DNA from 3 places in the Bacillus sp. PK5-006 genome. Region 2 is predicted to be linked to each of the others. Evidence: predicted binding sites of a transcription regulator. Region 2 holds the regulator's gene; each other region holds the start of a gene.
The links. The regulator LexA, encoded in region 2, represses DNA repair genes until DNA is damaged. The targets are predictions, from matches to a motif close to CGAACATATGTTCG.
Positions count from the first base shown of each region.

Region 1: a site for LexA is predicted at 5,258-5,271, ahead of ruvA (Holliday junction branch migration protein RuvA). Genes of this name have one in related genera too.
Region 3: a site for LexA is predicted at 1,549-1,562, ahead of uvrB (excinuclease ABC subunit UvrB). Genes of this name have one in related genera too.

Region 1 is NZ_CP096414.1:1,262,014-1,269,400, forward strand. It holds gene M1D84_RS06445 (YhcN/YlaJ family sporulation lipoprotein) at 1-305, shown strand, start outside; gene M1D84_RS06450 (LysE family transporter) at 351-983, opposite strand; TPP riboswitch at 1,219-1,327, shown strand; gene thiC (phosphomethylpyrimidine synthase ThiC) at 1,454-3,214, shown strand; gene M1D84_RS06460 (hypothetical protein) at 3,250-3,396, opposite strand; gene M1D84_RS06465 (hypothetical protein) at 3,587-3,769, shown strand; gene M1D84_RS06470 (serine/threonine protein kinase) at 3,802-4,446, opposite strand; gene M1D84_RS06475 (intercompartmental signaling factor BofC) at 4,686-5,186, shown strand; gene ruvA (Holliday junction branch migration protein RuvA) at 5,335-5,940, shown strand; gene ruvB (Holliday junction branch migration DNA helicase RuvB) at 5,952-6,956, shown strand; gene M1D84_RS06490 (DUF2905 domain-containing protein) at 6,949-7,149, shown strand; gene queA (tRNA preQ1(34) S-adenosylmethionine ribosyltransferase-isomerase QueA) at 7,184-7,387, shown strand, end outside.
Region 2 is NZ_CP096414.1:1,951,623-1,959,009, forward strand. It holds gene tkt (transketolase) at 1-1,791, opposite strand, end outside; gene M1D84_RS10160 (DUF896 domain-containing protein) at 1,979-2,209, opposite strand; gene M1D84_RS10165 (YneB family resolvase-like protein) at 2,279-2,926, opposite strand; gene yneA (cell division suppressor protein YneA) at 2,944-3,255, opposite strand; gene lexA (transcriptional repressor LexA) at 3,414-4,034, shown strand; gene M1D84_RS10180 (hypothetical protein) at 4,079-4,525, opposite strand; gene M1D84_RS10185 (IseA DL-endopeptidase inhibitor family protein) at 4,821-5,363, shown strand; gene M1D84_RS10190 (STAS domain-containing protein) at 5,396-6,244, opposite strand; gene M1D84_RS10195 (NucA/NucB deoxyribonuclease domain-containing protein) at 6,390-6,770, opposite strand; gene M1D84_RS10200 (trypsin-like serine peptidase) at 7,029-7,387, opposite strand, start outside.
Region 3 is NZ_CP096414.1:564,367-571,753, forward strand. It holds gene M1D84_RS02785 (PEP/pyruvate-binding domain-containing protein) at 1-813, opposite strand, end outside; gene M1D84_RS02790 (CsbA family protein) at 1,092-1,337, shown strand; gene uvrB (excinuclease ABC subunit UvrB) at 1,631-3,616, shown strand; gene uvrA (excinuclease ABC subunit UvrA) at 3,624-6,500, shown strand; gene M1D84_RS02805 (hypothetical protein) at 6,532-6,762, opposite strand; gene M1D84_RS02810 (hypothetical protein) at 6,960-7,295, shown strand; gene M1D84_RS02815 (DUF4097 family beta strand repeat-containing protein) at 7,307-7,387, shown strand, end outside.

The sequences.
Region 1 (7,387 bases), 690 kb from region 2:
AAATGTCGTTCTCAGGCTACGATAAACAAGAGAACATCCAGCGTTCAAGAAAAATTGCCAACCGTATCAATAAAATGAATCACGTGGCAGACTCTCAAGTCATGGTGACGGATGAGAATGTGTATATTGCCATTAAATCAGATGGCCGCCTGACGTCAGAAGGCGTATCACAAGTAGAAGAAGCAGCGACTCGTTATGCGGATGGAAGAGCAGTCCAAGTCATAAAAGATGAAGGTGCATTCACACGCTTTAGAGACATGAGAAGAACGCAATTTGAAACAGGCCAAACAGGCATGACCCGATAGTTTGACACAAAAAGGCTAAAGTTCATTACGAACTTTAGCCTTTTCTTAAAAATAAACCTTGATGCCTATATAAAATTCGTAAAAGAAATAACAGCCAAACCCTAGTAATAAAATACCAGCAATAATGGATGTCCACTTGATCATCGTTCGATTCATCACTTTTCTTGTTAAGGATACAAGTGTGAGAAGACCGATGTCATGAAGGAGAATCCCTGCCAAAATACCGCCGGCAGCCAGCATAAATTCAGATGAATCTGTTTTTGTATACGCATCCGCAAGTACAGCACCAAAAACAGAAACCCAGAACACAAGATTTCCAGGAGATACCGCCACGAGCAAGCCGTTACGATATGTTTTTGCGAATGATTTATTGACCTTTTCTCCTGCTAAATGGATATCTTGATCCGCATTTTTAATGGAATCGTATGCGAGAATCATTAAAAATACAGCTCCGATCAGCCAGAGCGGGATTTGAACAAACGGCAAAGATAAAAACTGAGCAAATCCAGCATATAAAGCCAAAATAAGTAATAAGTCTATGGTCATACCGCCTGCTCCGACAGTTAAACCATGAAAGAATCCGTTTTTGAGTCCCTGTTTTGTCATTTCAACCGTGATTGCTCCAACAGGCAGAGCAATTGAGAATCCTACGACGATAAATGTGAGAAATGTTTGCAATCGACTAGAACTTCCTTTGATTAAATTGTATAAAAATTCTCCGTTTAGATTAATTATACATAATAGGAGAAAAGGATCAATGTTTATTTCAGATTTGATTGAAATGATAGAGATAAATGATGTATAGAAGACTGTATATCAACATGATCCATAACGCTTGTAGGGGAAAGGAACTATTTTCCTGAATCTTCTTTTCTTCATGATGTCTCTGTGCTACACTGATGTGGAAATCAATAAAAGTGACTAGGGGTGCCCGTAAATGGGCTGAGAGAGAAGCATAAACTTCTTAACCCTTTGGACCTGATCTGGCTCGTACCAGCGTGGGGAAGTTGAAGATGATGCATGTATCCTATCAATGATATGCATGTTTATTTCTGACGACGAAACCAGGTTCTTTAAATAGAGCCTGGTTTTTTGCTGGTGCTGATTCCATCCTGTCCGGTGACAAGAAGAAAAGGAGAGAACAGCAAATGAAGGAAAAGAAAAGTGTCCCATCCAACCAATCATTATTATCCAGCTTTGACGGCAGCCGAAAGGTGTATGAGAAAGGATCAAGGCCCGATATCTTAGTACCGAAAAGAGAGATTGTGCTCTCACATACTGTGACAGAGGCGGGCGACATAAAAAATGAACCAGTCCGAGTATACGATACGAGTGGACCGTACACTGATGAGAACGTTCATATTGACGTCACAAAAGGATTAAAGCGTCTTAGAGCAGCATGGATAGAAGAAAGAGGAGATACAGAAAGCTATGAAGGGCGTCATGTAAAACCGGAAGATAACGGATATCGGTCAAGGGAGAAGGAGTCCTTCCATTCTGTCCAAACTGATTTTCATCATAAGCCGCTCCGCGCGAAACAAGGAGCACGCGTGACGCAAATGCATTATGCCAAAAAAGGCATCATTACGCCTGAAATGGAGTTTATCGCAATAAGAGAAGAGCTAAGCCCTGAGTTCGTTAGAGAGGAAGTAGCGAGCGGAAGAGCCGTTATTCCTTCGAATATTAACCATCCAGAAAGTGAACCAATGATTATCGGAAGGAATTTTCATGTCAAAATCAATGCGAATATTGGCAATTCAGCTGTCACGTCATCCATTAATGAAGAGGTAGAAAAGATGACGTGGGCGATCAGATGGGGGGCAGACACAATGATGGATCTGTCTACTGGAAAGGATATTCATACAACGAGAGAATGGATCATTCGGAATTGCCCAGTTCCAGTAGGAACCGTTCCTATCTATCAGGCCCTTGAAAAAGTGAATGGAGTCGCAGAAGATTTGACGTGGGACGTGTACAGGGACACATTAATTGAACAAGCAGAACAAGGTGTAGATTATTTTACAATTCATGCGGGCGTGCTGTTAAGATATATTCCGCTCACAGTTGATCGGGTGACCGGAATTGTTTCAAGAGGCGGGGCAATTATGGCAAGATGGTGTCTTGCTCATCATCAAGAGAATTTCCTCTACACTCACTTCGAAGACATTTGTGAAATTATGAAAACGTATGATATTGCCTTTTCACTTGGAGATGGACTAAGACCAGGTTCGATTGCTGATGCCAATGATGAGGCGCAGTTTGCAGAGCTGGAAACGTTAGGTGAGTTAACAGAGATCGCTTGGAAACATGATGTGCAGGTGATGATTGAAGGGCCCGGTCATGTGCCAATGGATAAAATTAAAGAGAATGTGGACAAGCAAATGGACATTTGCAAGGAAGCCCCATTTTATACGTTAGGGCCTCTTACAACAGATATTGCGCCGGGGTATGATCACATTACATCAGCCATCGGTGCGGCCATGATCGGCTGGTACGGAACAGCCATGCTATGCTATGTAACGCCAAAAGAGCATTTAGGTCTGCCGAATAAAGAAGATGTGAGAGAAGGCGTAATCGCCTATAAAATTGCCGCACATGCGGCTGATCTAGCAAAAGGACATCCTGCGGCTCAAAAGCGCGATGATGCTTTATCGAAAGCGAGATTTGAATTTAGGTGGCGGGACCAATTTAACCTGTCACTTGATCCAGAAAGAGCCTTGGCGTTCCATGATGAAACATTGCCTGCCGAAGGTGCTAAGACCGCTCACTTTTGCTCGATGTGCGGACCGAAGTTTTGCAGTATGAAAATTTCTCATGATATCCGCAATCAATCTGAAGAAGTGAAAAGAGAGATGGAAAAGAAGGCGAAGGAGTTTGTCAGCCAGGGAAGTCAAATTTATCAGCCCTAAAAAAAGAACCTCGCACGATGCTGTGCGGGGTTTTATCAAACGGCTGAGAAGGCTTTTCTTAAAAGGTGAAAAAATGCCTTTACTGCATATACCATCATGTCCACACTCGGAATGAGGGCATCTGTTAAATGAAAAAAGACTGTTTTTCTTTCTGGAGATGTTCGTTTCTTTTTTTGCTTCATCAAGGGCAGCCTCCTTTTTAACTAATATACTTCTTTGCAGATTTGAGAGATAGATGTTTGTGTGAATTTAAACAAAATTTAAACTTCTTGGGTTTGAATGGAAACAAGGAGGGGAAACGAGTTCAATAGAGAATGAATGAAAAGAGCTGATCTATTTGACCAGCGAACAAGAAGAGTGGAAGGTGATCTTATGATGAAAGTATTTAAGGTAACATTTCATATGAACAATGGGGAAGTGCTTGATTTCGAGCTCAAACGTCCAGCTACCTATGATGTGTATAAAAAAATTGAAGAAGCCAATCATTGGTTTAAGCTGAATAATGAAATCATTAACCTATTAAACGTCAATAGTATCCATGTAGAAACAGAATAACGCAGAAAGCCGCTCGTAGAGAGCGGCTTTCATTATGCAGAAAAATCATTTCGATTATTAAGCTGCCCGCGGGACAGCCAGTTCTTTTTATACAAATAAGCAATGACTTCAAGCCACAGTCGCGGTGCTTTTTTAGGGAAAAAAGGTTTTTGGTAATAGGCATAAGCGGCTTTTAAATCATCCCATTGATGACATGCTTTCGTTTGCGTGAACCTGGCAACGTCAATGACCCTGATCCGCCCTTCTTTTGTTAAGATCAGATTGCGCAGATGAATATCAGAAGGATTCAATCCTTTCTCGCGCGCTTCCTCCAGCGCATCATCGACTTGTTCAATCATTTGTTTTTTAATAGGAATTCCTTTTGTAAGGCATTCATAGAATGTGTAGCCTTTAATATATTCCATTAAAATATACTGATCCCCAGACTCATAAATCTCAGGGTAGTAAGACGAACCAGAAAGTTTTTCGTAAATGGCAGCCTCTTTGCGGGCAATATGCTGATAAGAAGGGAAAAAGACTTTTAGTGCCATTTTCTTGCCGTCTTTTTTGTATAAAAAGACATAGGCACTTCTTCCTTTGCCGCACAGTTCAAGCTCTGCCGGTTTATAGGCAAGCTTATGAAAACGTTTCTCTTCATGATACTGAATCGATTCGGCTAATCTTTTGACATCTGACATTGACTTCACCTTCTTTGGTTTCAGTTTATGCGGCTGAAAAACGAATGATGAAAAAACCGTGTCATTCGATAAAGCAATGGATTGTATAAAACATAACATTTACGAATGAAGGATACAACGAAAGACTCTTAACATACATTTGAATCATCGATTTGGTTAATGTTTAGAAAAATGGGTCAAACTACATATGTCATGCATCGATCTCATGTTCTAAAGAGGTGTAAATAGTGAAAGTGAAGATGAAATGTTTCGTTACAGGACTTATCATGACAAGTGTGCTTTTTTTTGCTGCGGATATGGAAGGGAAAGAACACTTGCAAAAGCAGTCAAACTCTATTACCGTCCAGCTTGAAAAAGTCTATCTAGACGGCGATGTGAGTATTGAAAGACACCGGGCTTCATTAGAAGACAAAGACACATTCTGGGCGCAGTATAAAGGCTGGACGCTGGTAGAACAAAAAGAGGATTTTGCCCTTTTTAGAAAGCAAATTGATGATATCTCTCCATTAAGTAAAGCAAATGGATATATCGGATTATCAGAGGACGGTGTGATTTCTACGTTTCATGGAAGGCCTGACGGCTGGGCGGAGCCTATTCATCTCTTTTTTCAAATTGATACGTCCCGTTTAGAAAGCCATGTGGAAAAGCAGCTTGAGCAAGGCATTCCTTTTCGAACAAAGGATGAATTTGAGCATGTGCTTGAAGTCATGAAGCCTTATCGAAATGAAATATCGTTTTAAAGCGTGTAACAGCTTGCTGGTGTGAAGACCGCAAGCTGTTTTTCGTGGTTTCATCATAAAAATGTACTGAGCGAACGTATGTTAACTTTTATTGCGGTTTTCTCTTCGATTTATGTTACAATGAAGAACAGTCAAAGAGGTGAAAACGGTGATAGAGTTTGTAAAAGGGACCATTGATTATGTGTGCCCGCAATATGTTGTCATTGAAAACGGCGGAGTGGGATATCAAGTCTATACCCCAAACCCGTTTATCTATCGAGTAAATAAACAAGAAACGATTTATACGTATCATTACATAAAGGAAGACGCCTTTTCATTATACGGTTTTCAAACACGAGAAGAAAAAGCGCTGTTCACAAAACTGTTAAATGTCACAGGAATTGGGCCAAAGGGTGCACTCGCGATTCTTGCTTCCGGTGATCCTGGCGCTGTCATTTCAGCGATAGAGCGTGAAGATGAAGCCTTCCTGATTAAATTCCCTGGTGTGGGCAAAAAAACAGCACGTCAAATCATTCTGGATCTAAAAGGAAAACTGGCAGATGTGGTGCCAGAAATGATTGGCAACTTATTTAATCACGAGGACCACATTCAGGTCGAAACGCAGCAAACTGCATTAGATGAAGCGCTTGAAGCCTTAAGTGTCCTTGGATACGGTGATCGTGAAATCAAAAAGGTTCTTCCATTATTAAAAGAAGAAAAGAATCTTACAACCGATCAATATGTGAAAAAAGCATTACAAAAAATGTTGAAATAGGGTGATGTCTCATGGATGAACGGCTCGTCTCAACTGAAGCAGACAACCATGAATCAGCCATTGAGCAAAGTCTGCGGCCACAGACACTTAGCCAATATATCGGTCAGCAAAAAGTAAAGGATAACCTCAGCGTATTTATTGAAGCTGCCCGCATGCGGCAGGAAACGCTTGATCACGTCCTTTTATATGGACCTCCTGGACTTGGGAAAACAACGCTTGCGTCGATCATTGCCAATGAAATGAATGTTCAGCTGCGTACAACGTCAGGACCAGCGATTGAGCGTCCTGGTGATTTGGCGGCCATCTTAACATCTCTTGAGCCAGGTGATGTATTGTTTATTGATGAAATTCACCGCTTGCAGCGCTCAATAGAAGAAGTGCTGTACCCAGCAATGGAGGATTTTTGTTTAGATATTGTTATTGGAAAAGGAGATACAGCACGCTCTGTACGGCTTGATTTACCGCCATTTACGCTTGTAGGTGCAACGACCCGTGTCGGGCTATTAACAGCGCCGCTTCGTGATAGGTTTGGAGTACATGCAAGATTGGAATACTATGAGCAAAGAGATTTGGCTCACATTGTGGCAAGAACAGCCGAGCTGTTTGAGATTGGGATCGACATTCGCTCTGCCGAAGAGATTGCGAGACGTTCCCGGGGAACACCGAGGGTTGCCAATCGTTTGCTCAGAAGAGTAAGAGATTTTGCGCAGGTGCTTGGGAACCATGCCATTACGCAGGACATTGCGGAAGATGCCCTTGAGCGTCTTCAAGTCGACAGGCTAGGCCTCGATCATATAGACCATAAGCTCCTTTTAAGTATGATCGAAAAATTTAGAGGCGGTCCTGTTGGGCTTGATACGATCTCAGCGACAATTGGAGAAGAATCACATACGATTGAAGATGTGTACGAACCGTACTTGCTGCAAATTGGTTTCCTGCAAAGAACACCAAGAGGGCGGGTCGTCACAAGAGAAGCGTATGAACATTTTCAAATGGAGGTTCCGATTCGTGACTGAATTCCCTAAAATATTAATGATTTTAGGTGGTGTCCTTTTTGCCGCAGGATTAGTGTTTCAATTGGTTGGTAAGCTTCCAGGTGATATTTTTGTGAAAAAAGGGAATGTAACGTTCTTTTTTCCTGTCATTACATGCATTGTCATTAGTATCGTACTGACTATATTACTGAATATCTTTGGACGGATGAAATAACGTTAACTAGTTAACTACAGAATAGGTGAAGGAAATGAAGCTAGAACTATTTGATTTTGATTTACCAGAAAGATTAATTGCACAAGTGCCGCTTGAAAAAAGAGATGCATCAAGACTGATGGTCTTAAACAAACAAACGGGTGCGATTACACATGATACATTCTCACAAATCATCGATTATTTTCAAAAGGGTGACTGTCTCGTTCTAAACAACACGCGCGTTCTGCCTGCACGCCTG
Region 2 (7,387 bases):
TTCGTCTGACTGCTGATCGAAGCGATCCCATGCAGGAAGGCTGACAACAGATGTGCGGATACCTTCTTTTTCAAGTGCCTTTTGCGCTTCTATGGCTAAACCAACCTCAGATCCTGAAGCGAGTAGAAGTGCTTCTGGCTGTGCATCAGCTGCTTCAACCACAACGTATCCACCTTTTTCTACTCCCTCATATGCCTTCTCTGGTGCCTGGTCAATCGTTGGAAGGTTTTGACGAGTAAGAACTAGTGCTGTCGGTTTATCCGTTGAAGATACAGCTAGTTTCCACGCTGCAGCTGTTTCATTTCCATCTGCTGGGCGGATAACGGAAAGGTTAGGCATCGCACGCAGTGAAGCAAGCTGTTCAACCGGTTCATGCGTCGGACCATCTTCACCAACAGCGATACTATCATGAGTAAAGACGTAAGTGACTGGAAGTCCCATTAAGGCAGCAAGACGAATTGCTGGTCTTAAGTAATCTGAGAAAACAAAGAACGTTCCGCCGAATACACGAAGACCGCCGTGAAGTGCCATACCATTGAGTGCTGCACCCATTGCAAACTCTCTGACACCGAACCAAATGTTTTTGCCGGCATAATTATTTTTACCGAAATCATCTGTGTTTTTAATCGTTGTTTTATTTGATCCAGCAAGATCAGCAGACCCGCCAATAAAGAAAGGTACTTGCTTTGCAATGCCATTTAACACTTCACCTGAGGATGCGCGGGAGGCAAGGCTTGAACCTGCTTCATAAACAGGAACCTCTTGATCCCAATTTTCAGGAAGCTTTCCTTCAATCGCAAGCTTCAGCTGTGCTGCCAGCTCTGGATATTCTTTTTCGTATTGCGCAAACAATTCATTCCACGCTGCTTCTTTTTTCTGTCCAGCGTCTTTGACAGCTTCTTTGAAATGATCGTACACTTCAGAAGGTACATGGAAATCTTCTTCAAACGTCCAAGAGTAAGCTTCCTTCGTCAGCTTTGCTTCCTCGCTGCCAAGCGGTGCACCATGCACACCAGACGTTCCCGCACGGTTTGGCGATCCGAAACCGATCGTTGTTTTCACTTCGATTAATGTAGGTCTGTCTGTGCTTTGCTTCGCCTTTTCAATAGCAGCTGTTACTTCTTCGATGTTGTTGCCGTCTTTCACGTAAAGAACTTCCCAGTTCATCGCTTCAAAACGATTCTTCACATTTTCAGAGAATGAACGATCTAAATCGCCATCTAAAGAAATGTCATTTGAATCGTAAAGAACGATTAAACGGCCTAAGCCTAAATGACCAGCAAGTGAAGCTGCTTCAGAGGAAATTCCCTCCATTAAGTCTCCATCTCCGCAAATGCTGTATGTATAGTGGTCTACAACATGAAAGTTGTCTTTGTTATACGTTTCCGCAAGATGTCTTTCTGCAAGTGCCATTCCTACTGCCATAGCAATTCCCTGGCCTAGTGGACCCGTTGTCGCGTCTACGCCTTCTGTGTGTCCAAATTCAGGATGTCCAGGTGTTTTGCTTCCCCATTGGCGGAATTGTTTTAAATCGTCTATGCTCAGATTGTATCCGCTTAAATGAAGCATGCTGTATAGAAGCATAGAACCATGGCCCGCAGATAAAACAAAGCGGTCTCTGTTAAACCAATTTGGATTTTGCGGACTTACGTTTAAGTGATTCGTCCATAAAGCGTACGCCATTGGTGCAGCACCCATCGGCATTCCTGGGTGACCGGAATTCGCTTTTTCAATTGCGTCTATGGAGAGAGTACGTATTGTTGCAATAGATTTCAATTCAATCGTTTCCATATAAATCCCCTTCCGTATCTTGTGTACACCATTATCATAAATCTACTGTCCTTTTTTCACAACTATTTCACGCTGAAAAAGAAGGATTTTGTCACATTTAGTTTATCGATCACCTAAAAAGTTATGCAAATATGAAAAAAGACGAGAATATTCTTCCCATCTTTTCAAAATTCAAGAAATCACAGCCTTAATGAAGGTTCTGATCTTTTTCTCTTTTTAATTTTTCTGGTGTAACATCGTTTCCTTCAGGGTCAACGATTTTAACAGTTTTAAGTGTATTTTTCATAGAAGAACGAAAAGCTTTCAAATACTCTTCTCTCAACTGCTTTTGTTCTGTTTTTTCAGCGTCTGATAAACCGGTCTCTTTCGATTTTTTTGAAAGCTCATTTATTCTTGCAAGCTGTTCTTTAGAAATCATGACAAACTCCTTTAAAGCATTTTCTCTACATACTACTAAATATCAATCATTTTGACAACAAATCACGCTTTAGGTGGTAAAGCCTTTTTCATATTCTTGATACCTTCTATGCACCGTTGCTTTTGAAATGTCAAAACCTAATGCCTGAAGAGTTGCGGCAATTTCGGCGAACGTCATGTTATTTTTTCTTAATCGAACAATTTCTGATATCGGCACTTCAATACGCTCACGGCCAGGTGCATGGTTCTGCTGCCTTAAATTCAGTTCAGGCTGATATCCGCGCTCAACAGCCCTTTTCATCCCCCGCTTGATTTTCAGGTTATGAATTTTCCGTTGGTACTCTTCGACGACTCCTACAATCTCGATGACCATTTCATCTGCTTCTGAAAGCTCAAGCTCTCCTCTATGAAACATGCTGTATACCTTTACGTTCTCTTTAAATAGACAATGAAGAAGCGCAATTTTTGCTTGTCCTCTTCCAAGACGTGTTTCATCTTGGATAAGAACGGCATCGATCGACTCTTCCTTCAGTGCAGCAAGCATTTCAAACACGCCATCACGATCTAGCTCATATCCACTTGCTTTTTCTTTGATGACTTTGACCACATTCATCTTGTGCATGGCAGCTAAAGCCAGCAGTTCTTCTTCTTGTCTTTTCAGCGAGGTTTCCTGCTCTTCTTTCACAGTGCTTACTCTCGCATAAATGATTGCGTTCATGTCTTCAATCGACCTTTCTACTGTACTGTTGCAAGCTGATATACGACTGGATGCTCTTTTTTCACGGGTATGACAAGAATGTCTCCAGGCTGGATTTCTGTTGAAGCAAGATCATTGTGTTCTGTTACCCAGTCAATAAATGCATTTTTGTCGATTGATTTGCTGTCATTTACTTGATCAGCTAACCCCCACAGAGTATCTCCTGATTGAACCTCTATTTTAACATATTGATTTGAATCATTATGGCTTGTGACTGCAATAAGTGAGAGAAAAATGCCAACGATGAATGAGAATACCCCAATAAAAATAATAGATTCTTTTAACCTCATAATGTCATCTCTCCTAATAGAATATGTGTTCGCTCTTTCTGTCTCTCATTATAAATACGAACAAACGTTTCTGTCAAACGTTTTTTCGAACCTATGTTTGTACTGTTAGGAAAAACATGCTATAATTTCTTTAAAATTGACGTTTTGAGGTGCAAAAGATGACGAAGCTATCAAAAAGACAACTCGATATCCTGAAATTCATCAAAGATGAAGTAAAAAGCAAGGGTTATCCCCCATCCGTCCGTGAAATTGGAGAAGCTGTCGGTCTAGCATCCAGTTCAACGGTCCATGGACATTTAGCTAGACTAGAAACAAAGGGTTTAATTAGAAGAGACCCGACAAAACCTAGAGCGATCGAAGTACTAGATGAAGAGGAAATGAATATTCCAAAGAGTGCTGTAATGAACGTTCCAGTCATCGGAAAAGTAACGGCAGGCCTTCCTATCACAGCTGTTGAGAATGTAGAAGAATACTTCCCTCTTCCAGAGACATTTGCTGCACCAGACGAACAAGTGTTTATGCTTGAAATTATGGGAGAAAGTATGATTGATGCAGGTATTTTGGACAAGGACTATGTCATTGTGCGTCAGCAAAGCACTGCTAACAATGGTGATATTGTGGTCGCCATGACAGAGGAAGATGAAGCGACAGTGAAACGTTTTTATAAAGAAGATACACACTTTAGATTACAGCCAGAAAATCCATCAATGGAACCGATTATTTTACAGAATGTGAGTATACTAGGTAAAGTGATTGGCGTTTTTCGAAATATTCATTAAAAAAAGCCGGTATTCATCAGCTGCTGATGAGAACCGGCTTTTTCTTATGCACAAGAATAGGCAAGAATACTTGAGCTTGGGAAGGAACCAAATGTAAAGTTCGGCCATATAAAGCCAGTTGTTCGGCCAAAAGGCTGTGAGGAAAGAACGAACATTAAAAATACTTGGCCGTTTCTCAAAAGCACAATCGTCCATCTTCTATTACATCCCGCTGCAAATTGTACAGCTTGATGGCCTCCCCCTGCACCATGCCCAAATAGAAATGACTGCATACTTTGAGGCTGAGAGAGTGCTTGCTGATACTGCGAAATCATATGCTGCGGCGGTGCTGGCGGTGCCGATTGTCCGCCTGACCCTTGACCTGGCCAAGTACCTCCTCCAATCGGAAACCCAGGAAAACCTCCAATTTGAGGAATAGAAATCGATGGCAATCCCTGCATCTGCCTATCATATGAGTAACCATTCCCCATACCTTCATACGGATGATACATATTAAACACCACTTTCTTTAGACATTCATCACGACAGTATATGCCTTAAATAAAAAAGAGTGTTGAACGTCTAAATAGAAATTTTTCCAAAAGACGTTTCGTTCTTCTTTAGAACGGTTAAATAATGATTAAGAAGAAAAATAAAAAAAATGAAAACTTTTTGTCTCCCTCAAACGTTATATAATTAGAAACAAAAGAAATAAAAAACATTTAGATTTAATACTTGTAATATCTCTGTAATTATTGTAACATTTGTAACATAAGAAGTTTTCATTGAGAAAAGGAGGCAATCGCCTTGAAAAAATTATTTGTTTTATTAACTGCTATTATGCTTATGATCTCATTACAAACAACAACATTGGCCGCTTCCAAGAAATCAGCCGCTTTGACAAATAAAGAAGCGTTACATATTGCCCTTGATGCAAGAGAACATTTTTGGAGTGCAATGTCAGGCTACAAAATTAAAGACCATTCTAATGTCAAATTAAAATCATTTACCTATAAAGATATGACGTACAACTATCTTTCTAAAACATTTGATACAAAGAAAAAATTAAACAGCTACCTATCTCAAGTTTTCACTCCAGATGCCATCAAACATGGTTTAAAAGATTATCAGTTCATTGTTCATAAAGGCAAAATGGCTGTTCCAGTCGGTGATGGAGACAACATGCTCAATTGGGAAAAAGCCACACCTAAACTTGTTTCTAAAAAACAAACGGTCCGCACATATGAATTTACTGTCCCAACTCTTGATGGACGCAAAGTAAAACGAACTGTTACGTACGAAAAAGTACAAAAAAATTGGAAAGTCACACAAATTGACGCTGTCATCTAAATAAAAAACCAGGCCTTTCATCGGCCTGGTTTTTATATTGAAGAAAATTCAGTCATTCGGTCCAGCGCGTGAGCAAGTGATGATGCCGTGCGAAATTCATTAAAAGGAAGCCCAAGCTGCACTGCTGTTTGGGCAATTTCTGGTCTAATCCCTGAAATGGTCGTCTCTACTCCAATTAACCGAAGTGACGTGACAAGATCAAAGATTTGATGAGCCACCATTGTATCAATTATGACCACACCCGATAGATCAATACATAAATGCTGAACACCTTTTTGCGAGCACTGATTTAGCGTATTTTCTAAAATAATCTTTGCTCTCGCTGTGTCAATGTCACCTACTAAAGGCAATAACGCAATCTGGCTTTTTAGGACAATTACCGGCGAGCTCAATTCGTAAATCATATCTCTTTGAGCCACGAGTTTTTCGGTTGTATTTTTCACATATTGCTGGATAAACACATGGATTGAAATATTAAACGCTTCGGAAATTAAATCATACCAATAAAAGATGCGGTCAATATCAATTTCATCTTGACGCTGTTTGATAAATTCTTTTAAGTAATGCAGAACCACTCTTTGATTGGACATGTATTCTCTCACGACATAATCTAATGGTGTATTTAAATGCTTTGGGTCACTGGCTAAATCCTCAGACCATTTTTTAAATTCAGTATGTAAATACGTCTTATCTTCAATAATAGCTCGTATAAAATGCTGGTAATAATCTTGATTCTGCCGTTTTAGCTCTGCTATGATGCTGGAATCTGTTGAACGATATATGGATTCTGGATCATCGTCCTCAATTGATTCATACCATGTTTCAGTCAGCTTCTCTGCATGCTGCATAAAAAAATCGTATAATGCACTGTTCTTATCCATAAGCAAATGTCCCTTCACATTTTCTTCTTGTCAGTCTTTGTACCTTATAGATTGATTGTACCACTGAATCTTTTGACCCTGCTAGCTCGAATAGGCTCTGATGATAAACAAAAGAGCCCCCCACTCAAGGGAGACTCTTTCCGATTTATTTCACAATGAATAATATTCTTTTCCCATCAGGAAACCCGCTGATTTGATGCCCGACCCATGAGCCTGCCCCCCTATTATCAGATGGACTGACATATTGAACGCTTGCGCCTTTTCCTCCCTCAAGACAAACCGCCATTGGCCATTCATCCCGGTCAAAGCCAGGTTTTGTCGGAATTCCTTTTAATGATTCTTGCCTGCGGGCATCTGCTCCATTTCGGTCAATGGTACACACATCTGAATGCCCTTTTCGAATGGCTTCTTGAATATGACTGCCTGTTTCAGGGTACCTTTCCTTTGGAAATTGAACGACATGATCATATCGATCAGCCCCTTTTGCTGCCTGCTTCTCTCCAAATCCGCCAAACAACGTGCCCATCCATATCACAAAACATAAGGCGACAGCAGCGATCCAGCCTCTTTTCATCTTCAAAAGCGTGTGACCTCCTCATCCATCTTAAGCATCATCTTGACTTAAAGGAAATGTGTCATTTTAATGTATGAGTGGTGCGCAGATGACATGAGAAAAAAATGATGAGGCTCTCAATCTCAAATCTCTCAGGTTAGAAATATGAATCCTATCAAATCGATTCATACAAAAAAGCTTGTCCCCTATGAAGGAAACAAGCTCTATTTTTTATTGCGCTTTCGCATAGTTTATAAACTCAACAAAGGCAGCTGTCGCTTTCGGCCCGCCATTTATCGTTCCGTTTGAATACCCAGCGTTATGAACTCCAACGATTTGCTGGTTCTGATCCAGCATGGCAGAACCTGAATTTCCGCTGAATGTATCAATCGTATAGTACGCTAGATTCGTATCTTCTCTCGTCACAGGACCCGACATCTCCCACTGTGACACCTTGCCAGTCGATCTCATTTTATCACCAGGATATCCTGAGATTTTAATGGTTGTCCCAGTCAAGTTTGTCACCTGGCGGATAGATCGGTAGCCGACCGTATTGCCAATGTTCGTATCGGTTTTAATCACGGCAAAGT
Region 3 (7,387 bases), 1.4 Mb from region 2:
TCCATGTCCGTAAAGTTCTTCTACTTGTTTCGTGATTTGTGTGATTTCCTTCAATTGATCATCGTTCAGGCAAAACTGACCAGCCATTTCCTCCGATACTGGCTCCTCGATGACACCCTCTTGGAAAGGAACAATTTGTAGCTCTTTCGCCCCAAGTGTTTTTTCAATCGAAAAGTTCTCTTTATCTACAATAAACGTGTCTGGTGTCACAAGACCGGAGACAATTGCTTCTCCCAATCCGTAGCTTGCGGTCAGCATCATTTCATTTGTTTTCCCCGATACGGGATTCTCACTAAAGATGACACCGGAGACGTCAGAATGGATCAATCCTTGAACGACAACGGCCATGAGCGGCATCTCTTCCTCATTTTCATTCATCTCTTCCTTATATTCTGTGACTCTCGCTGCAAAATAAGAAGACCAGCATTCTTTGACTGCCTGTAAAAACTCTTCATTTGTTTTGATATTTAAATAAGTCTCGTACTGTCCTGCAAATGAGGCGCCTTCGAGATCTTCAGCAACAGAAGAGGACCTGACTGCAACTGAGGGGTAAGTCTTCCGCAAGGATTGAAAGGACGAAAGCAGCTCTGCTTCCATTTGTAAAGGAAACGATGCTTCTTTGATTTTTTGAGAAAGGTTTTGTTCTGCTGGCTGCAGATTGTGATATGAAAGAAAGCTTGCAAAGCTGTTGGTTTTGATAATAAATCCATCTGGGACTGGCAGGCCGTGATTGTTTAATTTGATTAAATTCAGGCCTTTTGCCCCTGCGAGTGATGCGGATTCTTCAGCCGCATGAAATAAAACTGAATACATGGGAATGCCCCCTTATCCAAATAGCCAATGGTTTGTATGTCTCTATTTTTAAAATGATAGTGCGCACTATCATTTTAATCATAGGATTGATTGGATGTTATTGTCAAAGACGGAAAGACCTATCTTTACAAAGGGGACAATCTCACTAATTTCCTGCTATTTCTAAAACAAAAGTCTCCGAACATGGAGAAAAAAGGCGAAATTGAAAACTGTGAATTGTTCAATATGCCAATCTTTACTATAATCAAGGAAGTAGACCATGAAGAGGGAGGGTTTTTGTGATTACAAAAGCCATATTTGCACTAGTTTTTCCTTTCTTGCTCGTTATTTTATTTTCAAAGGTTACTTATAATCATTATGTGGGCATTGCGTTAACAGCAGCGCTTTTATTTGCTTCGTACATGAAAGGCTATACAGAAACCTACTTTATTGTGGGATTAGATATTATTTCTTTAGTAGCTGGGGCTTTGTTTATGGCTAAGAAAGAAATCGAAAAAAGAGAGAAAGCTGAAGAAAATCAATGATGTCATCGCCATCAAGAGCATGATGGCTGAAAATTGACATGTTTTAAACAAGAGCTGTGCTTACGATTTCTAGTAAGCGCAGCTTTCTTTTTCTGCTCATCGAATATCTCACTCCAAAATGTTCCATACTGAAAGGAAGGTTTTCTTAAGAGGGTTATTTGCCATGGGAGAGAGGGTATGACTGTATTGGAAATAAAAATCAAGTAAAAGCCGAACTTTAGTTCGTATTTTTGTGTTCTTTTATGATAATATATTCATTAGATAGATTTCGTATACGAAACGGAGGCTTTGATGTGAGTGACCGCTTTGAATTAGTTTCTAACTATCAGCCCCAAGGAGATCAGCCAAAGGCGATTGAAAAGCTTGTTGAGGGGATCCATCAGGGGAAACAGCATCAAACGCTGTTAGGTGCTACAGGTACGGGAAAGACCTTTACTGTCTCCAACCTGATCAAAAAAGTGAACAAACCGACACTTGTCATTGCGCATAATAAGACACTTGCCGGTCAGTTATACAGCGAATTTAAGGAATTTTTTCCGAATAACGCTGTTGAATATTTTGTGAGTTACTATGATTATTATCAGCCAGAGGCATATGTACCTCAGACCGATACATTTATTGAGAAGGATGCCAGCATCAATGATGAGATTGATAAGCTGAGACACTCGGCTACGTCCTCGTTATTTGAGAGAAGAGATGTCATCATCATTGCCAGTGTGTCCTGTATTTATGGCTTAGGTTCGCCAGAGGAATATAGAGAGCTTGTGCTGTCTTTGCGTACTGAAATGGAGATTGAACGCAATCAGCTGCTTCGTAAGCTGGTGGATATTCAGTATTCTCGTAATGATATAGATTTTCAGCGCGGAACCTTCCGAGTCAGAGGAGACGTTGTTGAGATTTTTCCCGCTTCACGAGATGAGCATTGTATCAGAGTGGAGTTTTTCGGTGATGAAATTGAACGTATTCGTGAAGTGGATGCGTTGACTGGAGAAATACTTGGTGATCGAGATCATGTGGCGATTTTCCCAGCATCTCACTTCGTCACAAGAGAAGAAAAAATGGAAAAAGCCATTATCAATATTGAACAAGAGCTAGAAGAACAGCTTGAAAAGCTTCGCGAAAATGGAAAATTGCTTGAAGCGCAGCGACTTGAGCAGCGGACAAGATATGACCTTGAGATGATGAGAGAGATGGGCTTTTGTTCAGGAATTGAGAACTATTCAAGACATCTAACCTTGCGTCCGCCTGGTTCAACACCTTACACACTGCTTGATTATTTCCCAGATGATTTTATGATTGTGGTCGATGAGTCGCATGTGACGATTCCGCAAATCCGCGCCATGTACAACGGGGACCAAGCTAGAAAGCAAGTGTTGGTTGATCACGGATTCCGCCTGCCATCAGCACTTGATAACAGACCGCTCACCTTTGATGAGTTTGAAAAGCATATCAATCATATTGTGCATGTATCAGCAACGCCTGGTCCGTATGAGCTTGAGAAAACACCAGAGGTTGTGGAACAAATTATCCGTCCAACAGGATTACTTGATCCAATCATTGAAGTCCGTCCGATTGAAGGACAAATTGATGACTTAATTGGAGAAATTCATGCACGAGTTGAGAAAAATGAGCGTGTGCTCGTGACCACACTGACGAAGAAAATGTCTGAGGATCTCACAGATTACTTAAAAGAAATCGGAATCAAGGTGAATTACCTGCATTCAGAGATTAAGACCCTTGAGCGGATTGAGATTATCCGTGATCTGCGTCTCGGTAAATATGATGTGCTTGTTGGAATCAACCTTCTTCGTGAAGGACTGGATATTCCAGAGGTGTCGCTCGTGGCCATTTTAGATGCGGATAAAGAAGGCTTTTTGCGCTCTGAAAGATCCCTCATCCAGACGATTGGCCGTGCAGCGAGAAATGCAGAAGGCCGGGTCATTATGTATGCAGACAATATGACGAAATCGATGGACATTGCGATTCAAGAAACGAAGCGAAGACGAGAACAGCAAGAAGCATATAACGAGAAATTCGGGATTACACCGCAAACGATCCATAAGAAAATTCGAGATGTCATTAAGGCAACAAAGATACATGAGGATTCAGAAGAATACGAAACAAAAGCAGCACCAAAGCTTTCGAAAATGAGCAAAAAAGAACGAGAAAAAGTGATCGAAAAAGTCGAGATGGAAATGAAAGATGCAGCAAAAGCGCTTGATTTTGAAAAAGCAGCAGAATTAAGAGATCTATTGCTAGAGCTAAAAGCGGAAGGATGATTGCCTGATGGCTATGGAACGAATAGAGGTGAAAGGTGCTAGAGCCCACAACCTTAAAAATATTGATGTCAATATCCCGCGTGACCAGCTAGTGGTCATTACGGGATTATCTGGTTCAGGAAAATCGTCGCTTGCCTTTGATACGATTTATGCAGAAGGTCAGCGCAGGTACGTTGAATCTCTTTCAGCGTATGCACGCCAATTTCTTGGGCAGATGGATAAACCGGATGTAGATGCCATTGAAGGTCTTTCTCCGGCGATTAGTATTGACCAGAAAACGACGAGCCGAAACCCTAGATCAACAGTTGGTACTGTCACTGAAATTTATGATTACTTGCGTCTCTTGTATGCTCGAGTCGGAAAACCTATTTGTCCTATACATGGAATTGAAATTACGTCACAAACGATTGAGCAGATGACAGATCGTATTTTAGAGTATCCTGAAAGAACGAAATTACAAGTGCTTGCGCCAGTTGTATCCGGCCGCAAAGGAACACATGTGAAAGTGCTTGATCAAATTCGGAAGCAGGGCTATGTACGAGTGAGAGTCGATGGCGAGATGGAGGATCTTTCAGAAGATATCGAGCTTGAAAAGAACAAGAAGCATTCCATTGAAGTAGTCATTGATCGAATTGTCGTGAAGGAAGGCGTTGCTGCTCGGCTGTCTGACTCCCTTGAAACGGCGCTGCGGCTGGGCGAAGGCCGAGTGATGATTGATGTGATTGGACAAGAAGAGCTGTTATTCAGCGAACATCATGCTTGTCCGCATTGCGGGTTCTCTATTGGTGAACTTGAGCCGAGAATGTTTTCATTTAATAGTCCTTTTGGTGCCTGCCCGAGCTGTGATGGGCTCGGTTCAAAACTGGAAGTCGACCCTGAGCTTGTCATTCCTAATAAGGATCTGACTTTACGGCAGCATGCCATTGCACCATGGGAGCCGCAAAGCTCGCAATACTATCCACAGCTTCTTGAGGCTGTTTGTACACATTATGGCATCGACATGGACATTCCAGTGAAAGATATCCCATCGCATTTATTTGATAAAATTTTATATGGAAGCGGATCTGAACGGATTTATTTTAAATATGAAAATGATTTTGGTCAGGTACGTGAAAATGAAATTGAGTTTGAAGGCGTTCTTCGTAATATTGAACGGCGTTATAAGGAAACCAGCTCTGATTATATTCGAGAACAAATGGAAAAATATATGGCCAATCAGCCATGTCCGACATGTAAAGGATATCGTCTGAAAAAAGAAACGCTGGCGGTTCTCATCAATGGCAAGCATATCGGAGAAATCACCGATTTGTCTGTCTCTGATGCCCTTGATTTCTATGAAAAAATTGAGTTGTCTGAGAAAGATTTGCAGATTGCCCAGCTCATTTTACGTGAAATCAAAGAGCGTTTGTCCTTCTTAAATAATGTGGGATTAGATTATCTGAATTTGAGCCGTTCCGCTGGCACACTATCAGGCGGAGAGGCGCAGCGGATTCGCCTGGCAACTCAAATCGGCTCAAGGCTGACAGGTGTTCTTTATATATTAGATGAACCATCCATTGGTCTGCATCAGCGCGATAATGACCGGTTGATCGGGACGTTAAAAAATATGCGTGACATCGGGAACACACTGATTGTCGTGGAGCATGATGAAGATACCATGCTAGCCGCTGATTATTTAATAGATATTGGACCTGGAGCAGGAGTTCATGGAGGAGAAGTGATTTCAGCTGGAACGCCAGAAGAAGTCATGAAGGACCCGAAATCCTTAACAGGACAATATTTATCTGGCGAGAAATTTATTCCGCTGCCAATTGAGAGAAGAAAGCCTGACGGCCGCTATATTGAGATAAAAGGTGCAAAAGAAAACAACCTGAAAAACGTGAATGCGAAGTTCCCTCTTGGCGTCTTTACAGCTGTGACCGGAGTATCCGGCTCAGGAAAAAGTACGCTTGTGAATGAAATTCTATTAAAATCACTTTCACAAAAATTGCACAGAGCGAAGGCGAAGCCAGGGCAGCACAAAGAAATCAAAGGAATGGATCATTTGGATAAGGTCATTGATATTGATCAATCTCCAATTGGCCGTACACCAAGATCCAACCCTGCCACGTATACAGGTGTCTTTGATGATGTGCGGGATGTGTTTGCACAAACCAACGAAGCAAAGGTACGAGGCTATAAAAAAGGCAGATTCAGCTTTAACGTCAAAGGCGGCCGCTGTGAGGCGTGCCGCGGGGATGGCATCATTAAAATTGAAATGCACTTTTTGCCAGATGTGTATGTGCCTTGTGAAGTGTGTCACGGGAAACGTTATAACCGCGAAACACTCGAGGTCACATATAAAGGGAAAAACATTGCTGATGTGCTTGAAATGACTGTGGAGGACGCACTCCAATTTTTCGAGAATATCCCGAAAATTAAGCGGAAGCTTCAAACGATTTATGATGTGGGGCTTGGATACATTACACTTGGACAGCCTGCAACGACATTGTCCGGAGGAGAGGCGCAGCGCGTGAAATTGGCATCTGAGCTTCACCGCCGTTCAAACGGAAGGTCCCTTTATATTTTGGACGAGCCGACAACAGGACTGCATGTGGATGATATTGCCCGTTTATTAAAGGTGCTTCAGCGTTTGGTTGAAAACGGAGATACGGTGTTGGTCATTGAGCACAACCTTGATATTATCAAGGCTGCTGATTATCTCGTTGATCTCGGACCAGAAGGTGGTGCAGGCGGCGGAACGATCATTGCCTCTGGCACTCCTGAGCACATTGCAAAAGAAGAAGCATCTTACACAGGCAAATACCTGAAGCCTATTTTAGAGCGTGACCGTGAGCGCATGAAACAGTTAGTTAAAGAAACGGAAAGTGTGACTTCTTCATAAAGAAAACCCCTCGATAAGAGGGGTTTTTCTTTTATTGCACATCTTCCTTCGGCATTAAATTACTGAGGTGCGTTAAATCCTTTAAAATATGGGTGCTGCTGCTGTCGAGCAGTACCTTTAAATAACGGATATCACCATACTTTGGATGAGACGGATGAATGGTCTCAAGCTCCTTGATCATATCGCTGTTCATGCTTTTCTGTTTTTGTATAAGGTCTAAAAGCGTTTGAGCCGTTTGTTTTGTATTATGATGATCTGTCAAAATAATTACCCCCTATATTGATAATCACCATCTTTTCAACATATTTTAAAGGGTAATCTGTGAAGAATCTACTCTTAGGTGCAAAAAGAAATAATTTGTGTCTAAGGTCATATGTAAATCGAATGATTTTGAAACTTTTTATACGCAATAAACGTATGAGTTAGAAAGGAATTTTCGTTATGAAGGAGCGAATATATATGAATAGAGATCAGTCGATTATTGCTTCTATTTGTTATTTTAGTGTATTATTTATGCCGTTTATCGTACCGATCGTGGCGTTTTTTGTAGTAGATCAAAAGGAAACGAAGCGGCACGCATTGCGGGCATTATGGTCACATCTTTTGCCGGTCGCAGCGTGCATTCTGTTGATTTTTGGGTCTATCCCATTTTTATTGACGACACAGGCAGGTGACTCGCTCATTCCAGTCATGATGGTGTTCATCTTGTCTTTTTTAGTAGTCATTGGCTTTTTGATCTCTGTCATTTGGAATATCATTCAAGGTATTAAAGTACTTCAATCCATCAAATCTTAGGAGGGCTTTGTATGAATGAAAAAGAACGAATTTTAAAATTAGTAGAAGACGGAGTATTATCAGCAAAAGAAGCAATTACGCTGCTGGAAAAA